Regions from separate parts of the Variovorax sp. 160MFSha2.1 genome, predicted to be linked through region 2. Evidence: riboswitches for the same ligand, from Rfam matches in the RefSeq annotation. Region 2 holds a riboswitch; the other holds the start of a gene.
The links. Region 2 has a riboswitch for glycine ahead of gcvT (glycine cleavage system aminomethyltransferase GcvT). Riboswitches for the same ligand answer to the same signal wherever they lie in the genome.
Positions count from the first base shown of each region.

Region 1 (7,541 bases), 3.2 Mb from region 2:
CACGATGAGCCACCTGTCTTTTGACGAAATCATCTTTCTGGATGATTTCTTCCGATCGGAAGAGATCGGGCTTCAATCCCATCCGTCCAACAGGCGTTTTCTTCGAGGACTGTTCGAGTTCGCTGGTCAAGCCTTGGGCGTTTCCATGCGCGAGGAATATCCCGTCTCGAGCGGGGGGCGGATTCCCGTCGGGCTCATGATCGATGCACTGGGCCTGCCCCGAACGGTGGAGGGGTGGGCGAGTGCCGCGATTGCCGACCTGCAGCCTGCGTTCAGGGGATGCGAAATCAGCGGATTCGGCGAGCGTAGCTTGGTCATCGGATGGGGCATGCCCCCATCCCTACTGAAGTACATCGCTTCCCGAGGTGCGTCATTCATCGATGTGGAAGTGCATCCGCTGCGATTTTCCCGGCATCTCCATCTGGGGATGCGAACCAACAACCGGCGAATTGCCCGCATTCTTTCGAAGATCCGAGTTCTGGACGAGGCGTTCCAAAGCGCAGCGATTGGAATGAAGGCGATGTTCTCGCGACGTGGCGACGGCGCATTGCTTTGCCGCGATGCCAGGGTGGGGGTTTTTTTGGGCCAGACGGAAATTGATCTGGCGCTGGTCAGCAATGGCCGGCTGGTCAATCCTGCAGATGTCGTGAACAGGGTGGCGGAACTGGCTGCCACAGTGGACCTCCTGGCAATCAAGCCGCATCCATATCAGGAAAATACGGCAGTGCTCGACGACCTGCTTGATCGCATACCCAATGCAATCAAGACCGAGTCCAATATTTACGCCATGCTGTGCGCAGGCAATATCGAATTCTTCAGTGCAATCTCTTCGGGAGCCTTGATTGAGGCCGAGTATTTCGGTCATCGGAAAGAAGCACTCATTACCCCGGACAGGAACAATGCCGCGCATCTTCCGGATGGATGCTCCGAATGGATTCCCGTCGGGAACGAAGTCGCCTCCCTTCCCGTGATGAAGGATGTCGTCGGTCGGACTCGCGTCCCGTTCTTTCTGATGCCCAGGAGGCGGTATTCCGCCGTCACGTCGTCAACGAATGCTGAGATGATGGACCGGGCATTTGGAGTCCGGTGGGGGCTGCAACTCGATGATGCGGGATTGCGTTCCAGCCCGAAGGTGGCGTTGGGTGACGACGTGGCCTTCGGAAGCGGAAGCCTCCATGTGCCGGGTCTCACAGCCGGCTGGCACGAGCCTGAACCCTGGGGTGCGTGGAGCGCCGAAGGCACCGCCTCCTTTCTGCTCGTACTCGATACCGCGGAGTTGCCCGCTGCCGGCAAGGTGCGAGTCACCGTAACAGGGGCCGCCTATCAACCCAGTGGAAGTGCGCCGGTCGAAGTCGATCTGCGGATCAACGGCAGTGCCTGCCAAATCGTCAAGACGGGCGATTCACTGAGATTTTTCTGTGACCTGGAGATCCGGAAACTGCACGGCAGACCATTGCTGGATGCCGAGATATTCGTGAGCGGCGCCCACAGGCCTTGCGATGTCGCCGAAAGCGCCGATGCTCGCCGCATCGGCTTCGGTCTTCAGTTGCTGAGAGTCGACATGCTGCCGACGGGCGACAGCAGTCGTGACGGAAGCGAAACAGCGAGTGTTCGGCCTCAGGACGCGCTCGTGGAGTGAAGGCGGCTCGTCTTCGAGCCACCTGGGCGGGCTATGCCCGTGAACGCGAAATCCACCTCCGGTTCCAGCCCGCTCACGATCCGCGCGATCGACTTGCCCGAGCCGCAGGCGTGCGTCCACCCGAGGGTGCCATGGCCAGTGTTGAGGAACAGGTTCGGCAGCTTCGTCTTGCCGATCAGCGGGACATTGCTCGGCGTGGCGGGGCGCAGGCCGGTCCAGAACTGGGCCTGGGTGGTGTCGCCGGCGCCGGGGAAGAGTTCTTCGACGCGGCGCACGATGGCCTCGCAGCGCACGCGGTTCAGGTCGCGGTCGTAGCCGTTGAGCTCGGCGGTGCCGGCGATGCGCAAGCGGTCGCCCGAAGCCGAGGTGTAGCGCGAGAAGACGAGCTTGAATTCGTCATCCGTCAGCGAGACCTGATGGGCCTTGGAGGCGTCCTTGACGGGCAGGGTCACCGAGTAGCCCTTCGCAGGATAGATCGGCAACCGGATGCCCAGCGGCGCTGCGTAAAGCGGACTCAGCGAGCCCATCGCCAGCACGAAGGCGTCCCCGCGGATGCGCTGGAAGCGGCCTTCGCTGTCGGTGGCCTCGACGTGGTCGATGATGCCGCCGGCCTCGCGCAGCGCGGTGACGGTGTGGCTCATCAGGAACTTCACGCCCGCGGCGGCGGCCAGCCCCACGAGTTCACGCGCGAAGCGGTTGGCGTCGCCGGATTCGTCTTCGGCCGTGTAGGTGGCGCCGGCCAGCTTGGGGCGGATGTGGGCGAGGGCAGGCTCGATCTTCACGGCCTCGTCGGCCGAGATGACGCGGCGCTCGCAGCCCAGGGTGCGCATCTGCTCGGCGGGCTCGAGAGCACCGTCGAACTCCTTCTGCGTCGTATAGAAGTGCAGGATGCCCTGGGTGCGCTGGTCGTAGTTGAGGCCGGTGTCGCGGCGCAACTGTTGCAACATCGAACGGCTGTATGTACCCAGACGAACGATCTGTTCGATGTTGTGGCGGGTGCGCGCCGGCGTGCATTCGCGCAGGAACTGCAGGCCCCAGAGCCACTGGCGCATGTCGGCGCGCATGCGGAAGAGCAGCGGGGCGTCTTCCTTGCCCAGCCATTGCAGCACCTTCAGCGGCGCGCTGGGGTTGGCCCAGGGTTCGGCATGGCTGACGGAGATCTGCCCGCCGTTGGCGAAGCTGGTTTCGGCGGCCGGGGTGGCCTGCCGGTCGATCACGGTCACTTCGTGGCCGAGTTGCTGGAGGTAGTAAGCCGAAGTCACGCCGAGCAGGCCGGCGCCGAGGACGATCACGCGCATTTCAAGTACCTTTGAGGTTGCAGCGCTTGAATGGCGGGCGTGGATTGCTATTGAATGAATAGCAAAAACAACCGGACGACCGCAGTCCAAGTTGCCGCTCCCCCTGTCCTCGGTACCTGAGAGATTCACCCGCTGCGCCCGCAGAGGGTTTGCTCCTTCGGTGCGCCACATGGCGTGGCGGCTCTCCAGACGGCGTTTCAGTTGTTGCAGTACAGGCCCTTGCGAGGCCGACCTGAGCGTTTATGGGAGTTTGCGCCTTCGGTAGGGCCACCGGGTGGCCCGCTCTCCTGCAGTGGAGGCGATTGTAGGCGGAGCCTGCTCGGGCGCCAACCTCTGGATTCTCTCCCTTGGGCCAATGGGATAATCACCTGTTGATCTGCCGGACGGCGATCGTTCCACATAACTGCAGGGGACTTCATGATCCTGGTTACCGGCGGCGCCGGCTTCATTGGCGCCAACTTCGTACTCGACTGGATCGCGAACAGCGACGAGCCCGTCGTCAATCTCGACAAGCTGACCTACGCCGGCAACCTCGAGACCCTCGCGTCGCTCAAGGGCAACCCCAAGCACATCTTCGTGCAGGGTGACATCGGCGACAGCGCCCTGATCGACCGCCTGCTCGCCGAGCACAAGCCCCGCGCCGTGGTCAACTTCGCCGCCGAGTCGCACGTGGACCGCTCGATCCACGGCCCCGAGGACTTCGTGCAGACCAACGTGCTCGGTACCTTCCGCCTGCTCGAATCGGTGCGCGGCTTCTGGGGCGCGCTGCCGGCCGAGCAGAAGTCGGCCTTCCGCTTCCTGCACGTCTCGACCGACGAGGTCTACGGTTCGCTCTCCAAGACCGACCCGGCCTTCACCGAAGAGAACAAGTACGAGCCCAACAGCCCCTATTCGGCCAGCAAGGCCGCCAGCGACCACCTCGTGCGCGCCTGGCACCACACCTACGGCCTGCCGGTGCTGACCACCAACTGCTCGAACAACTACGGCCCGTTCCACTTCCCCGAGAAGCTGATCCCGCTGATGATCGTCAACGCGCTGGCCGGCAAGAACCTGCCCGTGTACGGCGACGGCATGCAGGTGCGCGACTGGCTCTACGTGAAGGACCACTGCAGCGCCATCCGCCGCGTTCTCGAAGCCGGCAAGCTCGGCGAGACCTACAACGTCGGCGGCTGGAACGAGAAGCCCAACATCGAGATCGTCAACACAGTCTGCGCCCTGCTCGACGAACTGCGCCCCCGCGCCGACGGCAAACCGTACAAGGAACAGATCACCTACGTCACCGACCGCCCGGGCCACGACCGCCGCTACGCCATCGACGCACGCAAGCTCGAGCGCGAACTCGGCTGGAAGCCCGCCGAAACCTTCGACACCGGCATCCGCAAGACCGTCGAGTGGTATCTCGCGAATAGCGAATGGGTGCGCAACGTGCAAAGCGGCGCGTACCGCGAATGGGTCGAGAAGCAGTACGACAACAACGCGAAGGCCGCGGCATGAAGCTGCTGCTGCTGGGCAAGGGCGGACAGGTCGGCTGGGAATTGCAGCGCAGCCTGGCGCCGCTCGGTGAACTGGTCGCGCTCGACTTCGACAGCACCGATTTCCACGCCGACTTCAGCCGGCCCGAGGAACTCGCCGACACGGTGCTCAAGGTGCGCCCCGACGTGATCGTCAATGCAGCTGCGCACACCGCCGTCGACAAGGCCGAGAGCGAACCCGAGTTCGCGCGCAAGCTCAACGCCACGTCGCCCGGCGTGGTGGCCGAGGCGGCCCAGAAGATCGGCGCGCTGATGGTCCACTACTCGACCGACTACGTCTTCGACGGCAGCGGCACCACGCCGTGGAAGGAAGGCGATGCGACCGGCCCGCTCAGCGTCTACGGCAGCACCAAGCTCGAAGGCGAACAACTGGTGGCCCGGCACTGCGCCAGGCACCTGATCTTCCGCACCAGCTGGGTGTACGCCGCGCGCGGCGGCAACTTCGCCAAGACCATGCTGCGGCTGGCCAAGGAGCGCGACAAGCTCACCGTCATCGACGACCAGTTCGGTGCGCCCACCGGCGCGGAGCTGCTGGCCGACGTGACGGCGCACGCCATCCGCGCGACGCTGCAGGACCCTTCCAAGGCCGGCCTCTATCACGCGATCGCCGGCGGCGAGACGACGTGGTACGGCTACGCGCGCTTCGTGCTCGAAATGGCGCAGCAGGCAGGCGTCGAACTCAAGGCCGGGCCCGACGCCGTCGAGCCCGTTCCGACCAGCGCATTCCCGACCCCGGCAAAGCGCCCGCACAACTCGCGCCTCGACACCCGCAAGCTGCAGACCACGTTCGGCCTGCGCCTGCCCCCGTGGCAGGAAGGCGTCGCGCGCATGCTGCGCGAGATCCTTTGAAGAATCCCACGAGAAGAAAGAGCATGACCAAGACGACGCAACGCAAGGGCATCATCCTGGCCGGTGGTTCGGGCACGCGCCTGCATCCCGCGACCCTGGCGATCAGCAAGCAGCTGCTGCCGGTGTACGACAAACCGATGATCTACTACCCGCTCAGCACGCTCATGCTGGGTGGCATGCGCGACATCCTGATCATCAGCACGCCGCAGGACACGCCGCGCTTCCAGCAACTGCTGGGTGATGGCAGCCAGTGGGGTATCAACCTGCAGTATGCGGTGCAGCCGAGTCCGGACGGGCTGGCACAGGCGTTCATCATCGGGGACAAATTCGTAGGAAATTCGTCGAGCGCGCTGGTGCTGGGCGACAACATCTTCTATGGCCATGACTTCGTGCACCTGCTGGCCGATGCGGATGCGAAGGAGTCCGGTGCCACCGTATTCGCCTATCACGTGCAGGACCCGGAGCGCTACGGCGTCGTTGCATTCGATGACAAGGGCAAGGCGAGCAGCATCGAGGAGAAGCCGCTCAAGCCAAAGAGCAGCTATGCGGTGACCGGCCTCTACTTCTACGACAACCAGGTGGTGGACATCGCTAAGGCGGTGAAGCCGAGCGCGCGTGGCGAGTTGGAAATCACCGCGGTGAATCAGGCGTATCTGGATCTCGATCAGCTGAACGTGCAGATCATGCAACGTGGCTATGCGTGGCTGGACACGGGAACGCACGATAGCCTGCTGGAAGCAGGCCAGTTCATCGCGACGCTGGAGCATCGGCAGGGGTTGAAGATTGCGTGTCCGGAGGAGATTGCGTGGCGCAATGGGTTCATCACGGGCGAGCAGCTCGAGAAGCTGGCGGCGCCGTTGGCCAAGAGTGGATATGGCAAATACCTGAAGCATCTGCTGGGTGAGGAGGTGCGCTCGTGAAGGCGACGCCGACTGCGATTCCCGATGTGCTCGTGATCGAGCCCAAGGTCTTTGGCGATGCGCGCGGCTTCTTCTTGGAAAGCTTCAACCAGAAGGCGTTCGACGAGGCTGTTGGCCAGCACGTCGATTTTGTGCAGGACAACCATTCGCGCTCGGCTAAAGGCGTGCTGCGCGGGCTGCACTATCAGATCCAGCAGCCGCAGGGAAAACTCGTGCGAGTGGTCAGCGGCGCCGTGTTCGATGTTGCGGTGGATATCCGGCGCGCGTCACCCACCTTTGGCCGTTGGGTCGGCGTCGAGCTTTCGGCCAGCAATCACAGGCAGTTGTGGGTGCCGGCAGGATTTGCCCACGGATTCCTGGTGCTGAGCGAGACGGCCGACTTTCTCTACAAGACCACCGACTACTATGCGCCGGCGCACGAGCGGTGCATCCGTTGGGATGATGCATCGATCGGCGTCCAGTGGCCTGATGTCGGCGGTGCCCCTGTGTTGTCCGCAAAGGATGCAGCAGGAGCCACCTTCGACGCTGCTGAAGTGTTCCAGCAGTGACCGCAGGGGGCGCGGTCATCGTGGATCGTCATGGACAAGACGAGGCCACCCCAGACTGAACCGATAGGTCGAGGCTTTTATCTTCAATTCATCTGAAGGTGGATTGACACCTTTGTCGGGTGTGAGCAGGAACTCCTTGGCTCTTATCCGTCGATTGAAGAAAACGCGTACCCCCCATGGCGCGGGCAGCAGTCGGAATTCCCTGACGCGAATCAATGGTTTTCCATCTGCGAGCATATGGTGGTCGCCGAGGTAGATTTCGTTGAAGCCCCCGGCCAAGCCGTAGAAATCGATGAAGTCGATGCCGTCCCCGTTGGCCGAGAAGGAGATGCTGTTGCTGGGACCGATTTTTTCGATGGCAATTGGCGACGCCGGTTTTACCTTGTATTGAACGGCTAGCATCGCGCTGACAGCGACAACAACAGCTAGAGACCGGAAAGCGAGTCTCTTGGCGCGCGGAGTTTCGGAACCTTCAAATATCCATCGGACCACGAGCCAGCCAAAGAATGCAAGGTACGGAAACATCCACTTGAAGTAGTGGATGTTGTAGTACCTATAGACCCCGTTTGGCAGCAGGTCGCCATAGGGCGCATACAGGCAGAACTGCAGGCAGATGGCTGCCGCCATCATGCGAAGCAGCGCCGGGCCACGCAACAGAGCCGCAAGCGTTCCCACGATGCCCAATATCAACCATGGAAAATGCGTGACCAGCGATCCATTGGGCTCCAGGAAAAACGTGTACGAATCAAAGACCA
Region 1 is NZ_CP157624.1:927,042-934,582, forward strand. It holds gene ABL838_RS03965 (hypothetical protein) at 5-1,639, shown strand; gene ABL838_RS03970 (D-amino acid dehydrogenase) at 1,618-2,937, opposite strand; glycine riboswitch at 3,031-3,136, opposite strand; glycine riboswitch at 3,140-3,237, opposite strand; gene rfbB (dTDP-glucose 4,6-dehydratase) at 3,355-4,431, shown strand; gene rfbD (dTDP-4-dehydrorhamnose reductase) at 4,428-5,318, shown strand; gene rfbA (glucose-1-phosphate thymidylyltransferase RfbA) at 5,342-6,238, shown strand; gene rfbC (dTDP-4-dehydrorhamnose 3,5-epimerase) at 6,235-6,786, shown strand; gene ABL838_RS03995 (hypothetical protein) at 6,802-7,541, opposite strand, start outside.
Region 1: another riboswitch for glycine. It lies ahead of ABL838_RS03970 (D-amino acid dehydrogenase); the one in region 2 lies ahead of gcvT (glycine cleavage system aminomethyltransferase GcvT).

Region 2 (7,541 bases):
GAACGCAGAAGTCGCGAAGGTCTCGCAGAGGTCGCAGAAGGAAAACCAAAAGATGATTCGGTTTCTTCTGCGACTTCTGCGTAGTTTTTGTATTCCTTCTGCGTTCGGCTGTCCGATTTCGAGGATCAGGATTCGGCAGCGAACTTGTCGTACGAGGCCGCGTCCAGCAGCGCGTCGAGCTGCGAGGGGTCGCTCAGCTTGACCTTGAAGAACCAGCCGGCGGCCAGCGGGTCGCTGTTGGCGAGCGACGGGTCGGCGCGCAGCTCTTCGTTCACTTCGGTGATTTCGCCCGACACGGGCATGAACACGTCGGCGGCGGCTTTCACCGATTCGACGACGCCGGCGACATCGCCCTGCGCGAAGGTCTTGCCGACTTCGGGCAGGTCGACGAACACCACGTCGCCCAGCGCGTCCTGTGCGTGCACGGTGATGCCGACGGTGGCCGCGTCGCCTTCGGCCGACACCCATTCGTGGTCCTTGGTGTACTTGATGCTCATGGTGGAAAACTCCTCGTGGAAAAAATGGTTCGGGGGTGCAGAGCCTAGCCGGTCAGCCGCGTTCAGCCGCGGTAGTAGCGGGTGGGCACGAAGGGCATGGTCGACACCTCCATCGGCACCGACTTGCCGCGCACGATGGCCTGCACGCGCGTGCCCGGCTCGGCGAACGCGGTGGCCACGTAGCCCATGGCGATGCAGCGGTCGGCCGTGGGGCCGAGCAGGCCGCTGGTGACAGTGCCGATGTCCTGGCCCTCGAAAGACTGCAGCACCGTGCCGTCGCGCACCGGAATGCGCTCCAGCGCGACGAGGCCCACGCGTTTGCGCTTCAGCGTGTCGTGGTCGGTGTGTCCGGCCGCGCCGGCGGTGGAGGCGGCGAGCTGCGCGAGCACCTTCGCGGCACCCGGAAAACCGCCTTCGCGCGCGCCGCCCGCGCGGCGCACCTTCTGCATCGCCCAGTTGAGCGAGGCCTCGACGGGCGTGGTGGTGGTGTCGATGTCGCTGCCGTAGAGGCAAAGTCCCGCCTCGAGCCGCAGCGAATTGCGCGCTCCCAGGCCTATGGGCTTGACCTCGGGCTGGGCCAGCAGCAGGCGGGCGAGGCGTTCGGCGTCGGATGCGGCCACCGAGATCTCGAAGCCGTCTTCTCCGGTGTAGCCGCTGCGGGTGACGAAGGCCGCAATGCCGTCGATCTGCACCGCTCCGCCCGTCATGAACACGAAGCGCTCGACGCCGGGCGACAACCGCGCCAGCGTGGCCGCAGCCTGCGGGCCCTGCAGCGCGAGCAGCGCGTTCTCGGGCAGGGGGCGCACCTCGCAGCGCGAGCCGATCTTCTTCTGGATATGGGCGATGTCGGCAACCTTGCAGGCGCCGTTGACGATCACGAAGATCGAGCCGTTGCCCTCGTTGAAGAACATCAGGTCGTCGAGGATGCCGCCCTCGTCGTCCAGCAGCAGGCCGTAGCGCTGCTTGCCGGCGGGCAGGTCGATCACGTCGACGGGCATCAGGGTCTCGAAGGCGGCCGCGGCGTCGGGCCCGACCAGGCGCAGCTGGCCCATGTGGGAAATGTCGAAGAGGCCGGCCGCGTCGCGCGTGTGCTTGTGCTCGGCCATCAGGCCCGCCGGGTACTGGACCGGCATCGAATAGCCGGCGAAGGGCACCATGCGGGCGCCCAGCTCCAGGTGGAGGTCATACAGCGGCGTCTTGAGAAGTTCGGTAGCGGGGGCGGAAGAAGCGGCCACGGGGCACTCCAAAGGGGCAGTCGAAATCCATGACGCAAGCCATGGGCCACCCCTGCTGTCCGCTTTACCTGAGAGATTCGCCCCACGATCGGGGTTTGCTCCTTCGGTGGGCCGCTGCTCCTGTTTTGGATGCGGCGGCCTCTCTCCAGCAAGGAAACGCCGGTTTTCACCGGCGCCTCGTCAGTCCTTTTGCCTGAGCGTTCGGGGGAAATTTGCCCCCTGCGCCTTCGGCGGCCCCGGCATGCGGGGCTCTCTCCTGACTTTCGAGAGTGTAGTTGATCGGGTATCGCTAGGAGAACAGACGGTGCATCGAGTCGATCGACTCCGGCCCGTACGCGACCACGCCAACGGGCACGGCGTAGTCGATGGCCTCGATGATCTTGCCCGCCCACACGGGGCTGAATCCGCCGCAGAGTTCGATGAGCTGTACACCTTCCCGAACCATCTCCTGCGCAACCTCGATACCTTCGGAGGCGGTTGCGACTCCTACGACCTTCATTCGGAACTTGTCTGTTCCCTGATGCTGGACAAATCGGTCTCCCGTCACGATGAATCCGAAACTTGTGAGAGCCATGGGCTTGTTCTCCCTTTATGCATTGATGAGCGTTGAGGCAAGCGGTGCCTCTGGCGGCTGCTTGCTCGGTTCAGCGTACACCTTGCAGCGCTTCGCATCCGCAAGATTCATGACCACCGGTTCCAGATGTCCGATGTACGGTCGGACACGATGAAGCAATGCCGAAGCCGCTGGCGTCGGCCGGCTTTTCATTCGCAGCGATTCGGCGCGCTCCGCAACGACCATCTTCTCGATGCGCTCAGCGCACCCACAGGTACCACGCCCCTGCGGCGACCGCGATCCACACGGCCACGACCAGCGCGGCGCCCCAGCGGCTGGTCGGCCTCGAGCCCGAGCTTTGCATCCAGGCATCGGCCCGCTCGCGGCATTCGGCGAGCACGGACGCGGGAATCAGCCGGACCGCGAGCCAGATCAGCCCCGGCAGCAGCAGCACGTCGTCGACGTAGCCCAGCACCGGAATGAAGTCGGGGATCAGGTCGATCGGGCTGAGCGCATAGGCCACCACGAAAACACCCAGCGCCTTCGCATACCAGGGCGTGGAGGCGTGCCGGCAGGCGAACCAGAGGGTGACGCCGTCGCGCTTGAGGCGCCTGGCCCAGCTGCGAAGGCGCTCGGACAACGAGGTGGAGGCGGGAGGCGGGGAATTCACCCGGCGATGGTGTCACAGGCCGTGGCGGCCATCGCCCCGATCGAAGTTCTCAGTGAATCACTTCGGCCGGCGGCAGCAGCCGGTCGATGCGCTCGCGCAGCGACTCGGCGCGCTCCGCGCCCGCGGTCTTCTCGATCTCGGTGAGCATCAGCGCGGCGATCGTCAGCATGGCCTCGCGGTCGCGCGCCTCGCGCAGGGCGTCGCGCATCTGCAGCGCGAACTTCGGGTCGCGGCGCACGAACATGCGCTCGCAGATGTCGAACAGGAACATGCGCGTGGTCGCCAGCGAACGCTTGCCGTCGAAGGTGTCGGCCGAGGTGGCGACCTGGATCGGCTCGACGGCGGGGATGGGCGAGGGCGCGGGCTGTGCGTGGGGCTCGGCTTCCGCCGCCGCGGCCTTCGTGCCCTGCAGGTAGCCCTTGTCGATCAGCGCCTGGATGGTCCGCTCGGCTTCGTCGCGGTTGGCGAAGAGGGGACTGAAGTCGGTCAGGGAGCGCCGGCCGTCGGCCATCAGCAGCAGGGCGCGTTCGCGCTGGGTGAGCGTGCGCTGTCCGCCCTGGAGTTCGTTGCGCGCCTTGTCGGTCTTGGTGGGAAACATGGCAGCCACAGCTTTGGGGAAACGAAGGCTGCAGCATGGTTGCAAGTGGTGACACCTTCGTGAACCGTTTGGCTTACAGGGCCATTGCGTCCCGCCTCGTCCGGGCGCCTGCATCAGCCGCCCGCGCTCTCCTTGCGGATGAGCCATCGGCCTTCCACGCGCTGCAGCTCCAGCGTCTTGCGGCTCTTCTCGCGCAGCTTGTCGGCGCTGTAGGTCTGCTGGAAGCTGGCGGTGGCCGCCTGCCCCTTGAGGCTGATGACGAGGCTGTCGATCTCCACGCTGATGGCGGCCTTCTCTTCGATGCGCGTGCGGCGATCGGTCTCCCATGCCTTGCGATCCTGGCCGCGCGGGGGGGTGAAGTCGCTCGCATAGGCGGCGAGGTAGCGGGCCACGTCGCGTGCGGACCATGCGGCGGCCCAGGCGCGCACTGCGGCTTCGACTTCGCGGATGCCTGCTGCGGGATCGGCCGGTGCGGCGGCGGCTGCCGGCGCGGTGGTCGCTGCCGGCCCGGCGGCGAAGGCCGCCGGAGCCAGCAGCACGCTCCCCAGTACGCAGCTCAGGAATCGATTCATGGCGCGGTGTCCCTCCTTGTCGTTTCGCCGGCCCCTCGGCCCTGCGCCCGATTCTGGCAGCGAACATGCGCCGGGCCGCTTCAGGCGGCGGCAGCTCCTTCGGCGTCGGCCGGCATCGCCTGTATGGCGCGGTTGCGCAGCCGCAGCGCGAAGACCGTCGCCACGCACAGCACGCAGAGCACTGCCGTCAGCGTCACGCCGAGGCCGCGCGCGTCCGAGAGCATGCCGAAGAGCGGCGACACCAGCCCGCCCACCGAAAGCGCCAGCCCCAGCGCGATGCCGCTGGCCGTGGCCGGGTTGCGCGGCAGGTAGTCTTGCGCGAGCGTCACCTGCGCGGCGAAGGGCAGGAACATGCACAGGCCGAAGAGCGCGGTGCAGGCAAGCGCCCATCCTGCGCTCGGGGCGAGCACGATGCCCGCGAGCGAGGGCAGTGCAAGCAGATAACCGGCACGAATCGTGCCCATGCGCCCGATGCGGTCGCCCAGCCAGCCGCCGAGCAGCGTGCCGACGGCGCCCGCCGCCGTGAACATGGTGAGCGCCGCCGCGCCCTGGAGGGCCGAACCTTGCAGGTCGCGCGTGATGCGCAGCGACAGCATCGACATCACCGTGACGTACGGAATAGACCAGCCCACGATGGTCGCCACCAGCAGCCCGAAGGCACGCCAGTCGTTGTGGGGCTTCATCAGGTGGTCGCCGGCCTTGCGGGCCGCTGCTGCGTTGCCCGAGGCCGCGCCGCGCCGCGCGTTCGCGGCGAACCACACCACGCCCATCGCCAGCGCCGGCACGCCCAGCAGGTAGCTGTGCGACAGGCGGCCGCCGCCCACGACGGTGGCCGCCAGTACCGGCGCGAAAGAGGCGCCGATGGTGCCGCCCACCGAGAACACGCTCATCGCCTTCTGCGAGCCGCCGCCGGCCGCGCGCGCCGCCACCGTGGCCGGTGGGTGGTAGGCCGCGATGCCCAGCCCGCACAGCGCCATCGCGATCCAGGTCAGCAGGTAGCTCTGGCCCAGCCCCGCCAGCACCACGCCCAGCGCGGCGACAAGGAAGCCCGTGGGCACCAGCCAGCTGCGCGGGTGCCGATCGGCGTACAGGCCGAAGAGGGGCTGCACCACGCTCGACAGGCCCGTGGCCGCCAGCATCAGCCCGCTGACTGCCGTGTAGCTGTAGCCGCGCTCCAGCACCATGAAGGGCAGCAGGGCGGGCACGAGGCCCTGGTAGAGGTCGTTGACGGCATGGGTGCCGGTGAGCAGCCCGAGTCGGCGCTTGTTCATGACGGATGCTTCTTTCGTCTGCGGGAGGAGTGGAAAAAAGCATCGTAGGAAGCCGTGAGAAGATGTTCCTGCTACGAATTGGCAAGCATCGTCGAGAAATGGACAAAGAAATTGACCTCCGGCCGGAGCACGGCGAGTCGACCCCGCGCGCCGTCGCGGTGCTGGCGACCGACCCGGCGGGCGACGCCTTCATTCCGCCGCACACGCACCGGCGCGGCCAGCTCATCCACGCGATCTCGGGCGTGATGCTGGTGAGCGCCGCAGCCGGCAGCTGGGTGGTGCCGACCGGTCGCGGCGTGTGGGTGCCCGGCGGCATGGAGCACCAGATCCGCATGGCGGGCGAGGTGCGCATGCGCACCGTGTTCGTCGAACCCGGCACGCGGGCCGACCTGGGCAGCGAATGCCGCGTGATCCACGTCGGCGCGCTGCTGCGGGAGCTGATCGTCACGGCCGTGTCGCTGCCGCTGGACTACGCGCCGGGCGGCCGCGACGAGCGGGTGATGGAGCTGATCCTCGACGAGATCGAGGCCGCGCCCGCGCTCTCGCTGTACGTGCCGATGCCGCGCCACGCCCGGCTGGCCGCGCTGTGCGAGGAGCTGGTGCGCGATCCTTCGCTGCCCGCAACGCTGGACGACTGGGCCTCGCGTCTGCACATGAACACCCGCACGCTCGCGCGCCTGTTCCAGCGCGAGACGGGCATGAACTTCGGCGCGTGGTGCCGGCAGGCGAGGCTGCTGTTGAGCCTGCCCCGGCTGGCGGCGGGTGCGTCGATTCTTGAAGTGGCGCTGGCCCACGGCTACGAGAGCCCGAGCGCCTTCACCGCGATGTTCCGGCGCACGCTGGGCGTGCCGCCGAGCCAGTACCTGCACCGGCCCGGCTGAGCGCCGCAGCTTGCGGCGCTACTTGAACCCTAGCGTGTGCGGCAGCCAGGTGCTCAGCGCCGGCACGAAGGTCAGGATGAGCAGCACCGCGCCGTGCGCCCACAGGAACGGCACCAGTTCCTTCACCAGCTCCGTCATCGGCACCTTCGACACGTTGCAGGTCACGAACAGCAGTCCGCCGACCGGTGGCGTGATCATGCCCAGCGTGAGGTTGAAGATCACGATCATCGCGAAGTGCACCGGGTCGACGCCCAGCTTCACCGCCACCGGCGCGAGGATCGGCGCCAGCACCATCACGCCGGGCAGCGGCTCGATGAAGATGCCGAAGAGCAGCAGGAAGATGTTGACGATGATCAGGAACATCCACGGCGAGAGGTTCATGCCGATGAGCCACTCGGCCATCTGCTGCGGAATGCCCTCGATGGTCAGGATCCACGCGAACGAGGCCGACAGGCCGATGATGATCAGCACCGAGGCCGACAGCAGGGCCGAGCGCGAAAGAATGTCCGGCAGCGCCTTCCATTCGAGCGTGCGGTAGACGAACTTGCCGCACACCAGCGCGTAGAACACCGCCACCACCGAGGCCTCGGTGGGCGTAAACCAGCCCGCGCGCATGCCGCCCAGGATGACCACCGGCAGCAGGATCGCGGGAATCGCCTTCCAGGTCGTGATGAGGATCTCACGCAGCGGCGGTGTCTGCCCGTCGCCCTTGTAGTTGCGTTTCTTCGAGACGTAGAAGTTCACCAGGCACATCGCTACCGCGATCAGGATGCCCGGCAGGATGCCCGCTGCGAACAGCGTGCCGACCGAGACCGTCTCGTCCTGCAGCGCGTAGATGATCATGATGATCGAGGGTGGAATGATCGGCCCCACGATCGCGGTCGAGGCGGTGAGCGCCGCCGCGTAGGAGCGGTCGTAGCCGGCCTTGTCCATCATCTTGATGAGCATCGACCCCGGCCCCGCTGCGTCGGCCAGCGCCGAGCCCGAGATGCCAGAGAAGAAGGTCAGCGACACCACGTTGGTGTAGCCCAGCCCGCCGCGCCGGTGGCCCACGAACTGGCCCGCGAAACGCAGCAGCACCTCGGTGAGCGAGCCGCCGCTCATGAGCTCGGCAGCCAGGATGAAAAAGGGCACCGCCATCAGCGGAAAGCTGTCGATGCCGGTGAAGGTTTCTTTCAGCAGCACCATCAGCGGATAGTTTTCCGCCAGGATCAGCGTGGTGGCGGTGGAAAGGCCCAGCGCGAAGGCCACCGGCACGCCGATG
Region 2 is NZ_CP157624.1:4,172,659-4,180,199, reverse strand. It holds gene gcvH (glycine cleavage system protein GcvH) at 126-497, opposite strand; gene gcvT (glycine cleavage system aminomethyltransferase GcvT) at 560-1,732, opposite strand; glycine riboswitch at 1,778-1,891, opposite strand; glycine riboswitch at 1,904-2,001, opposite strand; gene ABL838_RS18985 (DUF6506 family protein) at 2,022-2,306, opposite strand; gene ABL838_RS18980 (YkvA family protein) at 2,545-2,955, opposite strand; gene ABL838_RS18975 (hypothetical protein) at 3,005-3,553, opposite strand; gene ABL838_RS18970 (hypothetical protein) at 3,667-4,125, opposite strand; gene ABL838_RS18965 (MFS transporter) at 4,206-5,396, opposite strand; gene ABL838_RS18960 (AraC family transcriptional regulator) at 5,495-6,277, shown strand; gene ABL838_RS18955 (TRAP transporter large permease) at 6,296-7,541, opposite strand, start outside.